Regions from separate parts of the Cedecea sp. B1(4) genome, predicted to be linked through region 2. Evidence: riboswitches for the same ligand, from Rfam matches in the RefSeq annotation. Region 2 holds a riboswitch; each other region holds the start of a gene.
The links. Region 2 has a riboswitch for thiamine pyrophosphate ahead of tenA (thiaminase II). Riboswitches for the same ligand answer to the same signal wherever they lie in the genome.
Positions count from the first base shown of each region.

Region 1: another riboswitch for thiamine pyrophosphate. It lies ahead of thiM (hydroxyethylthiazole kinase); the one in region 2 lies ahead of tenA (thiaminase II).
Region 3: another riboswitch for thiamine pyrophosphate. It lies ahead of thiC (phosphomethylpyrimidine synthase ThiC); the one in region 2 lies ahead of tenA (thiaminase II).
Region 4: another riboswitch for thiamine pyrophosphate. It lies ahead of thiB (thiamine ABC transporter substrate binding subunit); the one in region 2 lies ahead of tenA (thiaminase II).

Region 1 is NZ_JCAHMZ010000004.1:547,519-552,071, reverse strand. It holds gene thiD (bifunctional hydroxymethylpyrimidine kinase/phosphomethylpyrimidine kinase) at 1-685, opposite strand, end outside; gene thiM (hydroxyethylthiazole kinase) at 682-1,470, opposite strand; TPP riboswitch at 1,509-1,605, opposite strand; gene ACR6JA_RS12155 (YadA C-terminal domain-containing protein) at 2,058-2,993, shown strand; gene lpxO (lipid A hydroxylase LpxO) at 3,132-4,034, shown strand; gene ACR6JA_RS12145 (FMN-dependent NADH-azoreductase) at 4,100-4,553, opposite strand, start outside.
Region 2 is NZ_JCAHMZ010000002.1:66,915-71,467, forward strand. It holds gene ACR6JA_RS03710 (ABC transporter substrate-binding protein) at 1-20, opposite strand, end outside; gene ACR6JA_RS03715 (ABC transporter permease) at 46-816, opposite strand; gene ACR6JA_RS03720 (ABC transporter ATP-binding protein) at 813-1,553, opposite strand; gene tenA (thiaminase II) at 1,550-2,230, opposite strand; TPP riboswitch at 2,290-2,391, opposite strand; gene ACR6JA_RS03730 (LLM class flavin-dependent oxidoreductase) at 2,555-3,577, shown strand; gene ACR6JA_RS03735 (DUF1349 domain-containing protein) at 3,602-4,177, shown strand; gene ACR6JA_RS03740 (MerR family transcriptional regulator) at 4,370-4,553, shown strand, end outside.
Region 3 is NZ_JCAHMZ010000005.1:6,509-11,061, reverse strand. It holds gene thiE (thiamine phosphate synthase) at 1-574, opposite strand, end outside; gene thiC (phosphomethylpyrimidine synthase ThiC) at 574-2,475, opposite strand; TPP riboswitch at 2,565-2,675, opposite strand; gene ACR6JA_RS12540 (Rsd/AlgQ family anti-sigma factor) at 2,726-3,229, opposite strand; gene nudC (NAD(+) diphosphatase) at 3,328-4,101, shown strand; gene hemE (uroporphyrinogen decarboxylase) at 4,137-4,553, shown strand, end outside.
Region 4 is NZ_JCAHMZ010000003.1:332,951-337,503, forward strand. It holds gene thiP (thiamine/thiamine pyrophosphate ABC transporter permease ThiP) at 1-918, opposite strand, end outside; gene thiB (thiamine ABC transporter substrate binding subunit) at 894-1,877, opposite strand; TPP riboswitch at 1,909-2,010, opposite strand; gene sgrR (HTH-type transcriptional regulator SgrR) at 2,060-3,718, opposite strand; gene sgrT (glucose uptake inhibitor SgrT) at 3,806-3,985, shown strand; gene ACR6JA_RS09085 (sugar efflux transporter) at 4,098-4,553, shown strand, end outside.

The sequences.
Region 1 (4,553 bases), on a different contig from region 2:
AGTCGTCATGGCGGGGGCGGAGCGCAGCCAGCGCGGCAGATAAAGTACAGCCAGTGCCGTGGGTGTTTTTTGTTTGCACGCGCGGCGCGGTAAAGCGCTGGACATCGTGGCGAGTAAATAGCCAGTCCGGGCTTTCTGCGTCGTCGAGGTGCCCGCCTTTCATCAGCACAGCCTCGCAGCCCATTGCCAGCAGCGCTTCACCCTGTTCGCGCATCTCTTTTTCACTGCGCGCGTGGGGCGCATCCAGCAACGCTGCCGCTTCCGGGAGATTGGGGGTGATCAGCGCGACATGCGGCAATAGCTTCCGACGTAAGCTTTCCACCGCCGACGGGGCCAGCAGCGGATCGCCGCTTTTCGCCAGCATCACCGTATCCAGCACCACGTTTGGTGCCTTATAGAACGCCAGTCGCTCTGCGACGGCTTCAACGATATCGGCCTCTGCCAGCATGCCAATTTTTGTGGTGTCTATTCGCACGTCGCTCAAGACAGAATCTAACTGCGCCGCCACAAACTCAGGCTCAATACGGTAAACGGACTGCACGCCACGGGTATTCTGCGCCACCAGCGCAGTGATCACGCTTGTGCCGTAAGCGCCGAGCGCGGAGAAAGTTTTCAGATCGGCCTGGATCCCCGCCCCACCGCTTGGATCGGTTCCGGCAATAGTTAATGCGTTGATGCGTTTCATGCCAGCCCCTCCGCATTCAGCAGATAAAGGGCGTCGAGGAAGGCTGGGGTAAAACTGCCCGGCCCACGGCTGGCGGCGATGGCCTGCTCGCCGGCAAGCGACATAAAGCGGCAGGCGCTGGCGACATTGTCCAGCCTGTCTCCCGGTAAAGCACAGCACGCAGCAACCACGGCGGAAAGCGCGCAGCCGGTGCCGACCACACGCGTCATGAGTTCTCCCCCGCCGGTCACGGCAAACGTTCGTTCGCCATCGGTGACGTAATCAGTTTCTCCGGTTACGGCAACCACTGCACCGGTTTCGCGCGCCAGCTTTTGCGCCGCCGGGATCGCCGAAAGTGCATCATCGGTGCTGTCTACGCCACGGCCTCCGGCCTGCTCCCCTGCCAACGCCATGATTTCAGACGCATTACCGCGAATGGCGGCTGGTTTCAGTTGAATAATTTCGCGAGCGAAGCGCGTGCGGAAAGCCAAACCACCCACGGCGACCGGGTCTAGTGCCCACGGCGTTTCGGCGCTATTGGCGGCGTGAATAGCAGCCAGCATCGCCGTCGCGCGTTCTGAAGTCAGGGTGCCAATGTTGATCAGCAGCGCGCTGGCAAGCCCGCTAAATTGTGCCGCTTCTTCGGCTTCAATCACCATCGCCGGGGCAGCCCCAAGCGCCAGCAGCACGTTAGCGGTAAAGGTTTGCACTACGTCATTGGTCATGCAGTGAACCAGCGGCGAATGCTGACGGAGGTGGTGTAAAACAGAGGCGGCGGTTGCGCCGGGTAGCAGGTCAGGTTGCATAACGGTAAGGCTCCTGTCCGGCGTGAAAGAAGGGACGCCGGACAGGCATCTGACTTCCCTACGCTGGCATTATCCAGATCAGGTGGTACGGGTATTTCTCAGCCTTCACAAAGAAGGGCACCCCGAGTCATTTACAGCAATATGTTGCGATTAATGCAGGTCATTAATCCATGCAGAGGATGGTAATGCCAGCGGGAAGTCTTGTAAACGGCAAAAGCGGTGCTTTGCGGATTGCAGGTGGCGGCTGGGTTGACACTGACTTCATTTAGGGCGACTTAGTGAAGAAATTCTCTCGTCGAATTTAACTGCCCTTTTCTATTTTTTCATTACACGACACCACACATAACTGGACTTTCAAACGTAAGCCTTCCGCCCCGATTGTAACAGCCGTGTGAGCGACCTGGCACCAGCACAAAGGGGGAATGTGAACGGCCTGTTTTATCGCTTTCAAACGCTCTCAACTAAGAATTTTCTTATGATTTAGATCAAAGACCGAATGATCACATTTCGGGATAGTTCATCGCCGTTATCAGTGCGCTAAATAACGTACTGCCGCGTTTAGATTAATTATTTATGGCGAGAGAAAAATGAAATTCGTTAACGTTAGTCAATCATTAGCTGTAGTGTTAGGTGTTTTAGTGCTTTCGGCTTCTGCCAGAGCTGATACGGTGAGTGACTTCTATAACAATATGGTGAAAAAATCCATTACGTGGGAAGAAGCTAACGTCAGTTTTGAAAATATGGATGCCACACAACAGCAGGCTATACGAGATTATGACCACGCCCATAATACAAATTACACAAGCGATTTTGTAGGTAAGATTACCACTACGCCACATCTGGATGGCGGCCATTCAGAGCCAGTTACTCCACATCTCGATGCCCCTCACACTATCGTCGCCAGCACGCTTACCCCATCAACGACAACGACTACCTCTCCGGTAGTATCGCCCGCAATAGACAAGAGTTCACACCTGGACAGCACGGCGACGGATGCCGACCGCCAGGCAGCCAAAGATAAAGCGATGATCGAATATGTCCAGTCTCAGGTAAAAAACGGTGTGGATGGTAAAAATGGGACCAACGGTATTAGTGGCACAAATGTCCTGACGACCACCGAAACGAAACTTGATACGGTAACGCAGGCACGCGTATCCACTAACGCTAACAATATTTCTTTAAATACGGAACATGCAGAAAATAATACCCGCCTGATTCAGGCCAACAGCCAATCGATAGACAAATTAAATAATGCATTTTCTGCATTAAAAGACGAAGTTAACAATAATCAAAAAGAGGCCAACGCGGGTATCTCTGGCGCGATGGCAATGAGCAATATACCGCAGGTGATGAATAATCAAACCGTGGCTATAGGGGCAGGGATTGGCGGCTATGAAGGTGAAAATGCTTTAGCCGTGGGCGCCTCTACACGTATCGGAAATGCTGTTGTTGTGAAAGCCACCGTCAGTGACGATACAGAAAACAACGTGGGTTACGGCGCGGGGTTATCTGTAGGCTGGTAAGTTTTCCCAGGCAACATTTACTTCGCTAAAACCACTGCTAAGCTCTATTTCAGCGTCTTTTCAAAGGCGCATTTTTGGCAGTCGGGGCTTTGGCCCGGCAGGGAATGAGCAAAAAAAACACAGTGGTCAGATAACAATATGAAATATATTATTTTACTCATCATTATTATTTCAGTGGTCTATGTACATTACCGCGGCAAGATTCGCTTTCGTTTCTGGCGGCAGCTGTCGGACCATTCCACGTTTACCGCCCCGCTTAACGGTTTTATGTATCTTTTCTCCAGGGTGCCAAATACGCCCTATTTGACGCCGGAAACCTTTCCCGAGCTGACAACGCTGCGGGAAAACTGGGAAGTGATTCGCGACGAAGGTATGCATCTGCAACAAATGGAGCAGATAAAAGCCGCGGATAAATTTAACGACGCCGGTTTCAACTCCTTCTTTAAAACAGGCTGGAAGCGCTTTTACCTGAAATGGTATGAAAACGCCCACCCGTCGGCCAGCATACTGTGCCCGAAAACCACCGAACTACTGCGCACCATTCCTTCCATCAAAGCTGCGATGTTCGCCACCCTGCCCGACGGCAGCCGCCTGCCGAGGCACCGGGATCCCTACGCCGGTTCGCTGCGTTTTCACCTGGGGCTTGCGACCCCGAATGACGATCGCTGCTTTATTGAAGTGGACGGGAAGCGCTATAGCTGGCGGGACGGTGAAGGCGTGCTGTTCGATGAAACCTATATTCACTACGCGGAAAATACCAGCGGCGAAAATCGCCTGATTCTGTTCTGCGACGTGGAAAGACCGATGCGCTACCGCTGGGCTCAGGCGGTTAACCACTGGCTGGGGCGCAACCTGATGAGCGCCGCGTCGGCACCTAACGATGAAAACGACCGCATCGGTGGGATCAACCGCGCTTTCCGCTACATCTATCAGATTCGTATCGTCGGCAAGAAGTTAAAAAGCTGGAATAAAACGGTGTATTACATCGTGAAATGGATCCTGTTTGGCGGGATTGCCGTGCTTATCTGGCGGGCGTTTTAGTTCACCTCCGCGAAATAAACGAGCCTTTGCAGTAATAGCCAGGGCTCGTTATCCGTTATCCGTAATCAGGCCAGTGACGCAATCTGGTTTTTCGCATCGGCGAGTGCGGCGCTTTTCGCTTCGTCGCCACGGCTCAGGTTTTCTGCGCGAATAATGGTCACATCGGTCAGGCCAATGAAGCCCAGTACCGCTTTCAAATAGGACTCCTGATGTTCCAGGAATGCCGCCGGGCTGTCGCCGGTGTACTGGCCGCCGCGAGAAGACGCGATAAACACTTTTTTGCCTTTTGGCAGCAGGCCTTCCGGGCCGTTGGCGCCGTACTGGAAGGTGCGTCCAGCCACACAAACGCGGTCGATCCACGCCTTAAGCTGGGATGGAATAGAAAAGTTGTACATCGGCACGCCAATGACAATCACGTCTGCGGCGAACAGGTCGTCAATAAACGCCCCACCGGCCGCGAGATCTGCACCCAGCTCAGCGTCGGTCACTTCCGCGCCCTGGAAAGCGGCAATGTGCTTG
Region 2 (4,553 bases):
CCACACAGCGTTTTTTTCATCTTCTTAATTCCTTAATTAAGGCGGTTATTCGTTGTTTTCAGGCGACCAGACAATCAGCCGCCTCAGCAGGGCATCGACCGCCAGCCAAAGCAGAACGGTCATCAGGACTAAAATAAACAGCGCGGCAAAGCAGACGTCGGTTTGCATGCGGGCGTTGGCGTTTAGCATGACGTAGCCCAGCCCTTCGGCAGAGCCCACCCATTCGCCAATAATTGCCCCGATGGGGGCGACGGCGGCGGCCATGCGCAGCCCCGAGCCAAAAGCAGGCAGCGCCGCCATCAGCCGAACGTGCCTCAGCTGCGCCCAGCGTGAAGCCCCCATCGTGCGGGCCAAATCCAGATAGTCGTTATTCACTCGGCGCAATCCGTCAAAGAACGACGACACCACCGGGAAGAAAATCACCAGCACCGCCATCGCCACTTTGGCGCTCATGCCAAAGCCGAACCACAGCACCAGCAGGGGTGCGAGGGCAAACACAGGGATTGCCTGACTGGTGAGTACCAGTGGCATCAGCCAGCGCTGGAGGCGGGGGGAAAACATCATGCCCAGCGCCAGGCCCGCACCGAGGAGCACGCCCAGAATTAGCCCGCTGATAATCTCTGAGGCGGTGACCAGCGTGTGCCAGGCGAGATAATCGCGGCCATCCCATAACGCCAGTGCCACCGAAGCGGGAGAGGGCAAAAGAAAGGCGGGAATATTGCCGAGGGTAAGCAGATACCAAAGTAGCAGCAGCCCGGCAAAGACGGTCAGCCCACGGCGCAGGCGTGTAGCATGGGTGTCTGAAGTCAGCTTCATTCGGCGGCCCTGATCAACTGTTGCAGCAGCCCGGCCTGGCTTTGGAGTAGATCTACATCGTCCGGCGCGCGGGGCGGCTGCCCGGCAATAACATGCGTATCGTCGATGCCCGCAGGCCAGCGGGAGAGCACCAGCAGGCGATGGCTGAGCCGACAGGCTTCCATCGGATCGTGAGTGATCAGCAGCACGGTATTTTTTGCCAGCAGCCTGGCCGCCAGGTCCTGAATGGCCGTGCGGGTGATGGCATCCAGCGCCGAAAACGGCTCATCCATCAGCACTATCGGGCGCTTTTCGTAAAGCGTTCTGGCGATGGCGGCACGTTGCCTCATCCCGCCCGATAGCGAAGCTGGCAGGGCTTTGGCATAGCCAGCCAGCCCGACCTGCTCAATCAAATGTTCCGTCCATTGCCTGTCGACCGCGTCACCACGCAGGCGAGCTCCGAGGGCCACGTTCTGCTCAATGCTGAGCCACGGGTAGAGCAAATCTTTCTGCCCCATCCAGGCGATACGCCCGGCAACCGGCAGGCCGTCGCTGCAGGTCACGCTTCCGCCACAGGCCCGCGCCAGCCCGGCGATAATTTTTAGCAGGCTGGTTTTACCCGCCCCGCTCGCGCCCAGCAGGGCAACGAAGCTGCTGCCGGGAATATCAAAATTCAGCCGCTCAAAAATGGTCTGCTGGCCAAAGCGCAGGCTGAGATCGCGCACCTGAATGCCCGGCGAAGTCGCGCTGTCGGTCATGAGGCATTCAGCCCCATCTGCCAGAACGCGGATTCAAGCTGCGTCGCGGTGGTAAAAATCTGTGATAGCTCTGAGAAACGGCTTTCCGCGCCACGCTGGTGGCCTACGTTTTCGAGCAACTGCACAGCGGCTTGCACGCCGGTGAGGTAGCCTTCATCGCCATAGTTACGGATCCAGTTCGCGTAGGGATTGCCTGCCATCACCGTGTCGGGGCTATGCAGCAGGCCAAGGCCGATTTCTGCATATCCGGCCACGCAGGGCAACAGGGCAGCCAGCAGATCGAGCGCGTCGCCTGAATGGCCAATATCCAGCACGTAACGGGTGTAATTCATGGTTTCTGGCGCTTCCGCCTCGGCCACTATTTGCGCTTCGTCCAGGCCCCAACTTCGACAGTAAGCCACGTGGAGCGGCAGCTCGGAGACAATGGCATTCAGCGATGCGGTCGCGGTGCGCATTTCCGGCAGCGTGCGAAGCTTGCTGACCAGCAGGGCGTAGGCGCGGGCAAAATGAATCAGGAAAAGATAATCCTGGGTCAGATAGCGCTTGAATGCGGCTTCAGGCAGCGTGCCGACAGCAAGCTGCTGCAAAAAAGGGTGATCGACGTAATCCTGCCAGTGCTGGCCGGCCTGCTCGCGCAGTCGTCCGTAAAGACCGTTTTCGAAAAGTGGGGTGTACATGGGACCTCCTGGGTAAGTGGAGATCCGGGCGCGCAGAGGTATGAACAGACAATAACAGAGCTGTGATTGCCGACCGTCCCTTCGCTGGCATGACCCAGATCAGGTTCAAAGGGTTCGGCTTACGCCATCTCAGCCCATACAGGACACCCCTCGGAGGTGCCTGTTATACGACATTTACTTTTTGATTACAATCGCCGGGCGCTGTGTCTGACCTTGCTGAAAGCGACGATCCGTTTAGTGCGGTATCGCAATATTTTGCTGGCACTCGGGGCGGGAATTTTGTCACTGTAGGCCGGTTACCTACGAGTCTAAGGATGATATCCGATGAAAAAGATTGGCTTTCTCTCGTTTGGCCACTGGTCGCCTGCCGCCCAGTCCGGCACGCGCTCTGCGGCGGATACGCTGCTGCAGTCCATCGACCTGGCCGTTGCCGCCGAAGAGCTTGGCGCTGACGGCGCTTACTTCCGCGTGCACCATTTTGCTCGCCAGTTAAGCTCGCCTTTCCCACTGCTGGCGGCCATCGGGGCAAAAACCAAACGTATTGAAATCGGTACCGGCGTGATCGACATGCGCTATGAAAACCCGCTCTATATGGTGGAGGACGCGGGAGCCGCGGACTTGATTGCCGGGGGCCGACTGCAGCTTGGGATCAGCCGTGGCTCGCCGGAGCAGGTGATCGACGGCTGGCGCTATTTTGGCTATGTGCCAGGGGAAGGAGAAACCGAAGCCGATATGGCGCGCCGTCATACCGAGGTTTTTCTTGAGGCGCTGAAAGGGGATGGTTTTGCCGAGCCGAACCCGCAGCCAATGTTTCCTAATCCACCGGGTCTGCTGCGTCTGGAGCCGTTTTCTGCCGGGCTGCGGGAGCGAATCTGGTGGGGGGCGAGCTCCAATGCGACTTCGGCGTGGGCCGCGAAGTTAGGGATGAACCTGCAAAGCTCCACGCTGAAAACCGATGAATCCGGCGAGCCGTTTCATATCCAGCAGGCGAAGCAAATCCGCGCTTATCGGGCCGCGTGGAAAGAAGCGGGCCATAGGCGTGAGCCGCGCGTTTCCGTCAGCCGCAGCATCTTCGCGTTAATGGACCAGCGCGACCGCAACTACTTCGGCGGCAGCGGCAAAGAAGGCGATCAGGTTGGCTACATCGAGCCACAAACCCGGGCCATTTTCGGCCGCAGCTATGCCGCTGAACCGGAGCTGCTCATTAAGCAACTGGCGCAGGATGAGGCGATTGCCGAAGCCGACACGCTGCTGTTAACCGTGCCAAACCAGCTGGGCGTGGATTATAACGCGCACCTGATCGAATCTATTCTGAAGCACGTTGCACCGGAGCTGGGCTGGCGCTAAATAAAACAGGGAAAAGGTCATGCTATGAACCCGGATTTTTACTGGATTAATGAGCCAAAAGTCTGGCAAGAAGGCGACGGCGGGCTGACAGTTGTCACCGATGAACAAACCGACTTCTGGCGCAAAACATGGTACGGGTTTGAGCGTTTCTCCGGCCATTTTTATGGCTGCAACGTGCAGGAGGATTTTACCTTCCAGGTGAAGGTCAAAGCTGAATTTAGCGCACTCTACGACCAGGCCGGTATCATGCTGCTGGGGGATGAATCCCACTGGCTAAAAGCGGGCATCGAGTTTAACGACAACGCCCCCACCATTGGCAGCGTGTTGACGCAGGGCCATTCCGATTGGGCAACCGGTGTATTTCCCGGTCAGGCAAATCTGTTCTGGATGCGCCTGACCCGAAAAGGTGACAGCCTGCGGCTGCAGTATTCCGTTGACGGCAAAAGCTGGCCGTTGCTGAGACTGGCGCATTTCCCCGGATTCGACGCATGCAGAGTAGGCGTGATGTGCTGCACCCCGCAGCGTGGCGGGCTGGCGGTGAACTTCGAAGAAATGATGCTGAGTGCCGCGCTGGATAAAGGACTGCACGATTTAAGTTAATCAGCCGTTTAGTCGGGCGGCGCCCCGCCAGACATTTGCCAGGCAGCGTTTCTCCTGGCGGGGACAAAGCCGGTAACGGGGCAAATGTTTTTCCGTTGGACATTGAAAATAAAGTGCAAACGCTTCGCGCTTCATTCAGCCCGGTATAATTCGTAGTATATTGTGAGTATTCATGGTTATCAGGTGCTCTTCATGTCTTACTCCATCGGCGAATTTGCCCGGCTCTGCGGGATAAACGCCACCACGCTCCGTGCCTGGCAGCGTCGTTACGGCCTGCTCAAGCCGATGCGAACCGATGGCGGTCATCGGCAGTACAGCGACGAAGATATCCAGCAGGCGCTTAACATTCTCGACTGGGTGAAAAAAGGGGTGCCGG
Region 3 (4,553 bases), on a different contig from region 2:
CCTGCGTAATGGCGCTGACGACGGCGACGCTGCCCACGCCGGTGGCTAAGACGGCAGGTACGCGATCGATGCTTATTCCGCCGATGGCAACGGTGGAGTAATCACCCAGCGTCTGAATATGTTCTGCCAGCTTATTCAGCCCTTGAGGGGAAGAGGGCATCTGCTTAGTTTGGGTAGGGAAGACATGGCCCAGCGCGATGTAGGACGGGTTTGCGCTTAAGGCGCGATCCATTTCCATGTTGTCGTGGGTTGAAAGCCCCAGACGCAGTCCGGCTTCGCTTATCGCCGCCAGGTTGGCGACATCCATATCTTCCTGGCCGAGGTGTACGCCGTAGGCACCGTGTTTGATGGCCAGTCGCCAGTAATCGTTAATGAACAAGCGAGCGTTGTAGCGTTCGCCCAGCGCAATGGCTGCGATGACGTCGGCTTCAACGTCGGCATCGCGTTTGTCTTTAATGCGGAGCTGGATGGTCTTGACGCCTGCCCCGAGGAGACGTTCGATCCATTCCACGCTGTCGACGACCGGATAAAGGCCCAGTCGGCGGGAGGTGGCAGGGAAAGTGAGTCTGGACATTATGCTTCCTCTTGTCTGAGATAAATTTCGCCGCCCCGGGCGCGAAAGTGCTGGGACATATCTTCCATGCCAGCATCTCTCGCCTGTTTTGCGGCGTAATCGCGCACTTCCTGGGTGATTTTCATGGAGCAAAACTTAGGGCCGCACATGGAACAGAAATGCGCGACTTTGCCGGATTCCTGCGGCAACGTTTCATCGTGGTAAGCGCGGGCGGTGAACGGGTCGAGCGCCAGGTTGAATTGATCTTCCCAGCGGAATTCAAAGCGTGCTTTGGACATCGCGTTGTCGCGTATTTGTGCGCCGGGATGCCCTTTGGCCAGGTCCGCGGCGTGAGCGGCAATTTTGTAGGTAATTAGTCCCTGCTTAACATCCTCTTTGTTCGGCAGGCCGAGGTGCTCCTTCGGGGTGACGTAGCAAAGCATCGCGCAGCCAAACCAGCCCATCATGGCGGCACCAATGCCGGAGGTGAAGTGGTCATAGCCCGGTGCGATATCGGTTGTGAGCGGGCCAAGGGTATAGAAAGGCGCTTCGTGACAATGCTCCAGTTCTTCGGTCATGTTGCGGCGAATCATCTGCATCGGCACATGCCCCGGGCCTTCAATCATCACCTGGACGTCGTACTCCCAGGCAATTTTGGTCAACTCGCCCAGCGTATGCAGTTCGGCAAACTGTGCTTCGTCGTTGGCATCCTGAATGGAACCGGGGCGTAAGCCATCGCCCAGGGAAAGGGAAACATCATAGGCGGCGCAAATTTCGCAGATTTCACGGAAGTTCTGATACAGGAAGTTTTCCTGATGATGGGACAGGCACCACTTCGCCATAATCGATCCGCCGCGCGACACGATCCCAGTCAGGCGCTGCGCGGTCATCGGGACGTAGCGAAGCAGCACTCCGGCGTGAATGGTGAAGTAATCCACGCCTTGCTCTGCCTGCTCCAGCAGCGTGTCGCGGAACATCTCCCAGCTCAGGTCTTCGGCGATACCGTTCGCCTTCTCCAGCGCCTGGTAGATGGGCACCGTGCCGATGGGCACCGGGCTGTTGCGCAGGATCCATTCCCGCGTTTCATGAATGTAGCGGCCGGTGGAGAGGTCCATCACCGTGTCTGCCCCCCAGCGAGTGGCCCACACCAGCTTCTCCACCTCCTCTTCAATAGAAGACGTGACTGCCGAGTTGCCGATATTGGCATTGACCTTTACCAGGAAATTGCGGCCGATAATCATCGGCTCTGATTCCGGGTGGTTGATATTGGCAGGAATAATCGCTCGCCCGGCGGCGACTTCATCGCGGACAAACTCCGGCGTGATGTTTTCCGGCAGGCGGGCCCCAAACCCTTCGCCGGGATGCTGGTGGCGCAGGACGGCATCACGAATACGCTCGCGCCCCATATTTTCGCGAATGGCGATGAATTCCATCTCTGGGGTGACAAGGCCTTTGCGGGCGTAATGTAACTGGGTGACACACTGTCCGGCTATTGCCCGGCGAGGTTTGGACCGAGTTTCAAAGCGTAATTCGTCCAGGCCGTCGTCGGCAAGACGCGCTTTTGTGTAAGCGGAGCTGCGTTCATCCAGTGCTTCGCTGTCACGCCGGTCGGCAATCCAGGCGCTGCGTAGGGGATTTAGCCCATTTAACACGTTTATGGCGATGTCGGGATCGCCATAGGGGCCGGAGGTATCGTAGACGGGAACCGCGTCGTTCGGCTGATATTGCGGGGCATCTTTGCTCCTGCCGGTGAGCGTTGGGCTGAGCTGGATTTCGCGCATCGGGATACGTATATCTTCACGTGACCCGGTCAGATAGATGCGTCGGGAGTTAGGGAAGGCGGTGCCTTCAAGCGTATTGATAAAGTGTTGGGCGGCGGCGCGTTGTTCGCGGCGGCCTGGTTTGTTTTCAGATGCAGACATAGCACATTCCAGGTTTAGTCAGGATATGGCTTGTCAGGACAACGGAAGGAGTAATGGATATGGGCCGCCCGAGAACGGGTGTACCCAAAGATAGAATTACTCTTGTTCCCTTCGCAGGTTCTAACCTGATCAGGTTCCGCGGATCCCGAATTAACGGTCTCAGCCGGTGCTTAACGCACTCGGCACTCCGACAAGAATGATCCCACCTTGCGGTGGGAAAGTTGTAAATTACTCGTTAATAGCTAACAACTCAAGCTGGACTTGCCAGCCCGGCAGGATCGCTGGCGCTGCCGTCGAGGTTGTTATCAATAGCCAGGAGGACTAGTTTATCTTCAAGGGTGAAGCGGGACTCCAGGCATTCGCCAATCTCTGACAGCGCCTGCTGAAACTCGACCCAGCTGTCGCGGTCGATGGCGTTTTCCAGATGGGAATCGTAGAGGTCCATGATTTGCTGGGTGTTGGCTTCCAACTGAGGGTAGAGCTGGGCTGCGCTTAGCAGCGGGCTGCTGCCTTCCAGGTTGCTGATGATTCGCTCGTAGATACTGAAATGACCGGAAGAGAGGTAATCCACCAGGCCGTGGCAAAAATTGTCTAACGCTTTTTCGTCGAGCGCGGTGTGCGATTCCTTGTTAGGCTTGATCCCGACCATGTTGTAATAGGCGACCAGCAGGTGCTTACGGGCCTGCAGCCAATGGTCAACTAACTCATTACTACCACCAACGCGCTCAGTCAGATTGGCTAACTGGTTCAGCATGATTGAGACTCCGTGAGTTAAAAGATTGAACGCAAACTAACCCAAAAAAGTAAAAACTAATTGTTTATATCAGTGAACACGGGGATGTGCACCAGGTTATGGAACGTGTTATTCAAAACTTAGATCATGGTTGGTGGATAGTCAGCCATGAGCAAAAAATATGGTTGCCGCAGGGTGACTTACCTCACGGCAGCGCGGAAGAATTTCAACTCGTAGGCAGCCGTGCCCTGGATATCGGTGAGTGGGAAGGTGAGCCCGTCTGGCTGATTCGTGAAAACCGCCGCTCGGATATGGGCTCGCTGCGTCAGCTCCTTGATCGCGATGTGGGCCTGTTCCAACTGGCCGGACGAGGCGTTCAACTGGCTGAGTTTTATCGCTCGCATAAGTATTGCGGTTACTGCGGCCATGAAATGCACTTCAGCAAAAGCGAATGGGCAATGCTCTGCGGGCACTGCCGGGAACGCTATTACCCGCAAATTGCCCCCTGCATTATTGTCGCTATTCGTAAGGATGATCATATCTTGCTGGCTCAGCACACGCGCCACCGCAACGGCGTCTACACCGTGCTGGCCGGGTTTGTCGAAGTGGGCGAAACGCTGGAGCAGGCGGTGGCTCGCGAAGTCATGGAAGAGAGCAGCATTCAGGTGAAAAACCTGCGCTACGTGACTTCCCAGCCCTGGCCGTTCCCGCAGTCGCTGATGACCGCATTTATGGCGGATTATCACAGCGGTGAAATCAATATTGACCCGAAAGAACTGCTGGATGCGGGCTGGTATCGCTATGACCAACTGCCGCTGTTACCGCCGCCGGGCACCGTGGCGCGCCGCTTAATTGAAGATACCGTCGCCCTGTGTCGCGCGGACTATGAATGATAGACTGCGGCGATACAGCTAAAGGAAAGGTAAACATGACTGAACTGAAGAACGATCGTTACCTGCGCGCTCTGCAGCGCTTGCCGGTAGATGTCACCCCGGTGTGGATGATGCGCCAGGCAGGGCGTTATCTACCGGAATATAAGGCGACGCGCGCTCAGGCGGGTGACTTTATGTCGCTGTGCAAAAACGCCGAGTTGGCCTGCGAAGTCACTCTGCAACCATTGCGCCGTTACGCGCTGGATGCGGCGATCCTCTTTTCGGACATTCTGACCATCCCGGATGCGATGGGGCTTGGGCTGTACTTTGAAGCGGGGGAAGGCCCGCGCTTTAGCTCCCCGATTCAAAGCCTGGCCGACGTTCAAAAGCTGCCGATTCCCGATCCGGAAGGCGAGCTGGCATACGTGATGAACGCGGTGCGCACCATTCGCCGTGAACTGAAGGGCGAAGTG
Region 4 (4,553 bases), on a different contig from region 2:
CAGCGGTGGGAGCAGCAGCAGCAGGGCGAGCATGATAAGCAGGCCATCGCTAAGTTTTCGGCGCAGAGAATCCTGTGGATCGCGCCAGCCCTGAAGCTGGCTGACGCCGACGGGAATCGCCTTGCTTAACTTCTGACTCAACAACACCAGGCCAAGGCAACACGTCATTTGCAGCAGAGCCAGCAATGCCGCTTTGGTGGGATCGTAGTCGTAGCTTAATGCCTGAAAGATGGCCAGCTCGATGGTGGTTGCCTGTGGGCCGCCGCCCAGAGAAAGCACGGTGGCGAAGCTCGCGAAGCAAAGCATAAAAATCAGGGCGCCAACCGGGAGTATCTGGCGGCGCAGCCAGGGCCACTCGACGAAACGGAAGAAATGCCAGCCCTGCATCCCCAACTGTGCCGCCAGCTGACGTTGTTCCGAAGGGATATTGTTCAGCGCCTGCAGCAAAAGGCGGGTCGCCATCGGCATATTAAAGAAGACGTGCGCCAGCAGAATGCCCTGTAGGCCATAAGGGGAAAAGCGCCATTCAAAGCCCAGCCAGGCGCAGAGCGTTGCCAGCCAGCCTTCTCGCCCATAAACGGAAAGAATACCGAAAACGGCGACCAGCACCGGCAGCACCAGCGTCATGGCGCACAGCCTCAGCAGCGCCAGTCGGCCAGGAAAGCGGCGGCGGTAAAGCGCGCGGGCTAAAAAGATTGCCGGGAAAACGGAAAGTGCGGCGGAAAGGAAGGCCTGCCAGAATGAAAAGCGCAGGACGTGCCAAAGATAGTCGTCCTGTAAGATGGCAAAGACATCCACCTGCGGAGCGTTAAGCCACAGCGCCAGAAAAGCCGCCAGGGCTACCGCCACGACCAGCGTTGCGGCAAAGAGCCCTGGATACAGCCAGCCTGGTATTAGCGGCTGACGGCGCGTTGCCATTCATTGATCCATTCTGCGCGCTGGGTGGCCACCTGCTGAGGGGGAAATTCCAGCGTGGTTTGCGGCTTCACCAGGCTGTCGAAGCCAGCAGGTAATGCCACGTTGGTCACCGGATACATCCAGTTGCCGGTAGCAATGGTGTTCTGGAAACCTGGCGTGGTGATGAATTTGATAAATTTCTCGGCGAGTTCAGGCTGTTTACTGTTCGCCAATCGGCCCGCAACTTCAACCTGCAGGTAATGTCCTTCGCTAAAGTCCGCGGCGGCGTAGTTGTCTTTCTTCTCTTCGATGATGTGGTAGGCCGGGGAGGTGGTGTAGCTGAGTACCAGGTCGGCTTCCCCTTTCAGGAACAAGCCGTAAGCTTCGCTCCAGCCTTTGGTGACGGTGACGGTTTTTTTCGCCAGCTTTTGCCAGGCTTCCGGGGCTTTATTGCCGTACACTTTTTGCATCCACAGCAGCAGGCCAAGCCCTGGGGTGCTGGTGCGCGGATCTTCGTAAATGACCTTCCATTTTTGATCGCTTTCAACCAGCTCTTTCAGGCTTTTTGGCGGGTTTTTTAACTTGTTCTTGTCGTATACGAAAGCAAAGTAGCCGTAATCGTAAGGCACGAAGGTGCTGTTCCTCCAGCCGCCTGGCACCTGAAGGACGCCGCGTTCAATATTAGAAGGCGCAAACAGTTTGGTTTGCGTGGCGGCCTCTACCAGGTTGTTGTCCAGCCCCAGCACGACATCCGCTTTGCTGTTCTTGCCTTCCATGCGCACGCGGTTCAGCAGAGAAACGCCGTCTTCCAGCGCCACAAATTTCAGCTCGCAGTTACAGTCGGCCTCAAAGGCTTTTTTCACCGCCGGGCCAGGGCCCCAGTCGGCGGCGAACGAGTCGTAGGTGTAAACGGTTAATACAGGTTTAGCGAAAACGGGCATGGCGGCCAGCGCCAGCAGCGGCAGAAATTTTTTGAACACTTTGCACCTCAGTAAAAGGGGGCAAAGGAATTGAGTTGAGTGTCTCAAATCCCTTCGCCGGCGTTATCCGGATCAGGTTCGACGGGTATTATCTCAGCGCGGACAAACTGTCCTGGCACCCCGTTGAGCAGGGAGGATTCTACTGATTTCCTTTGGGTTACGGAAGTCATGTTACGAAAGCGTTATGGCCCCGGTGGGGCAAACCAGGCTGACTTGAAATCAAACCAGCCTAGCGTGTTCATCCTCACCCCGCGCATACTGCGCTGGCCTTCAATGCGCAACCAGTGGTGAATCAATGGGATAACGTCATTGCGCTCCAGCATTTGCTTGCACCACTCAGGCAGGGCCAGCGTTTTGCTGTGCCAGCGACGGGCATCGCCCTGCCAGTCGCCAGGGATGCATTTTTGAATCAGCGGGACTTCGTAAAGCTGGGCAAACAGAGAGTATTCCAGCGGCATGGTGAAGTTCACGCTGTTCAGCCAGATGTCGCTTTCGGCCTCGCCCTGATGCCACTCAGCATAGTCTATCTCCTGCACAACCAGCTTCACGCCCTGCTCTGCGAGTAATTCGGTCATGATGCTACTGATCACCCGGTGCTCTACGTGGTCGCGGTAGTAGGTAAGCGTTATGCTCTCCAGGCCGGCAGGTTTAGGGAGCAACGGTCCGGGCCTCGAATGGTGCCAGCGGGGGAGCAAACCATAAGCCGGGAACCAGTACTGCTGATACTGCTCGGTAGCGCGGTAGATAAGGTTAACCGGGGAGAGAATATGCCCAATCCACTGGCGCACGCTTTCGTCAACGCCAAGGCTGGATCGGCTGTCGAACAGCAGATAGTAGCAGCCTTCTTCCGGGCGGCTTTCGACGGCTTTTTCGCTGTCCGGCATGCCCTGGAGCTGCACGCCGCAGCTGGACTCCTCGCCAACTTCCGGCAGTACCCAAAAGTTGACCTCGTCAATGAGCGCCCGGAAGCCAAAGTAATCATCAAAGGCGTGGATCTTCAGCTGGTTGCGGTTGTTCCGTGCCACGGAATAGGGGCCCGTGCCGATGGGCTGGCTGGCGAAATTCGTCATCGTTGTCCATTCGCGCGGCAGGATCATGGCGTTCACGCTGCCCAACAGCCACGGCAGCCAGTCATCCGGCTGACTAAGGTGGATATCCAGTGTCCAGATAGTCGGCGAGGTGATTTGCGTGATATGGGCAAAAAGCGGCAGAGCGTTGATGCGCTGCAGGGAAGAGATGATATCGAGCATGTCCAGCTCGCGACCGTGGTGGAAATGGATGCCTGGGCGCAGGAAGAAGCGCCAGCGTAAAGGGGATATTTGCTGCCAATGGTGAGCAATATCCGCTTCGAGTTCCCCATTTTCCTCATTTATTCGCGTCAGGCCGCTAAAAATCTGGCGAGCGATGTGGGTTTCAGAGCGGCGCAGCGCCGAGCCGGGCAGCAGATTTAGCAGCGGGCGATAGTAAAGGACACGCAGAATATGTCGGCCCTGGCGAAAACTACGGCCAAGATGAGAAATCAGCATCTGGCGGACCGCAGCTTTGTCGCCGACGATTTGAACCAGCTGATCGATGCGATCCTGCTCCAGTAGGTCTTCCGCCCGCTGCTGCTGAAGCGCCAGCCCGGTATAGAGGAAAGTGAGCTGTGAGCGCTTGCCTCGTCCGGCTTCCGCCTGCCAGCTTAGCCAGCCCTTTTCCTGCATCGCATTAAGCAGCGTACGCATATGGCGGCGGGAACAGCTCAGCAAATCTGCTAAATCATTGAGCGTGGTTTCCTGAGGTTTGCCTTCGCAGCATTGCCACAGGCGGATGAATTGTTGTTGCAGGCGTGACGAAGACATAAAAGAGGAACTCCTGGCGGAAACTCATCAATTTAACTCTCCCTATATTACGTCAATAATGATTCCCGATGAAGCGAGGAGGTGTTTATGAAGCGGTCATCACCTGCGAAGTTTTTCCAACAGTACTTTGCCGCAACACAGTTTGTTTGCTCTGGATGGCTGGCTCGCCTGACGGTGGAGCAAAGACTAAGGATGCTCGAAGACTTGATGCAGTGGGAGGTTACAACCCCGATGCCCGAGAACGCCAACGCGCCGACTCATGTGTGACTGAGTATTGGTGCTTTTCACCGGCCAGCAGCTGTTTACTGCTGGCTTTTTTCGTTTAATCTTTATGCATTTAACAAATACCTCTGAAGACATCTCCTTTTAAGGACATTCCATGCTCTGGTTTTTGACCCGCGCACGCCGTTTTAACCCTGTTTACGCTGCCTTCATGGCCGTCTCTTTTATGATTGGCGTGGCCGGGGCGCTGCAGGCTCCGACGCTTAGCCTGTTTTTAACTCGAGAAGTCGTAGTGAGGCCGTTTTGGGTCGGCCTGTTTTACACCGTTAACGCGATTGCCGGGATTGGCGTCAGTTTGCTGTTGGCCAAAAGGTCGGACAGTCGGGGCGACCGGCGAAAACTGATTATGGTTTGCTGCGCGATGGCGGTGGCAAACTGCGTTCTGTTTGCCTTTAATCGTCATTATCTGACGCTGATTACGCTTGGCGTGATGTTTGCCTCAATAGCCAATACCGCCATGCCGCAGATTTTTGCCCTGGCGCGTGAATACGCCGACCGTTCCGCTCGCGAAGTGGTGATGTTCAGCTCGATCATGCGGGCGCAGCTTTCTCTG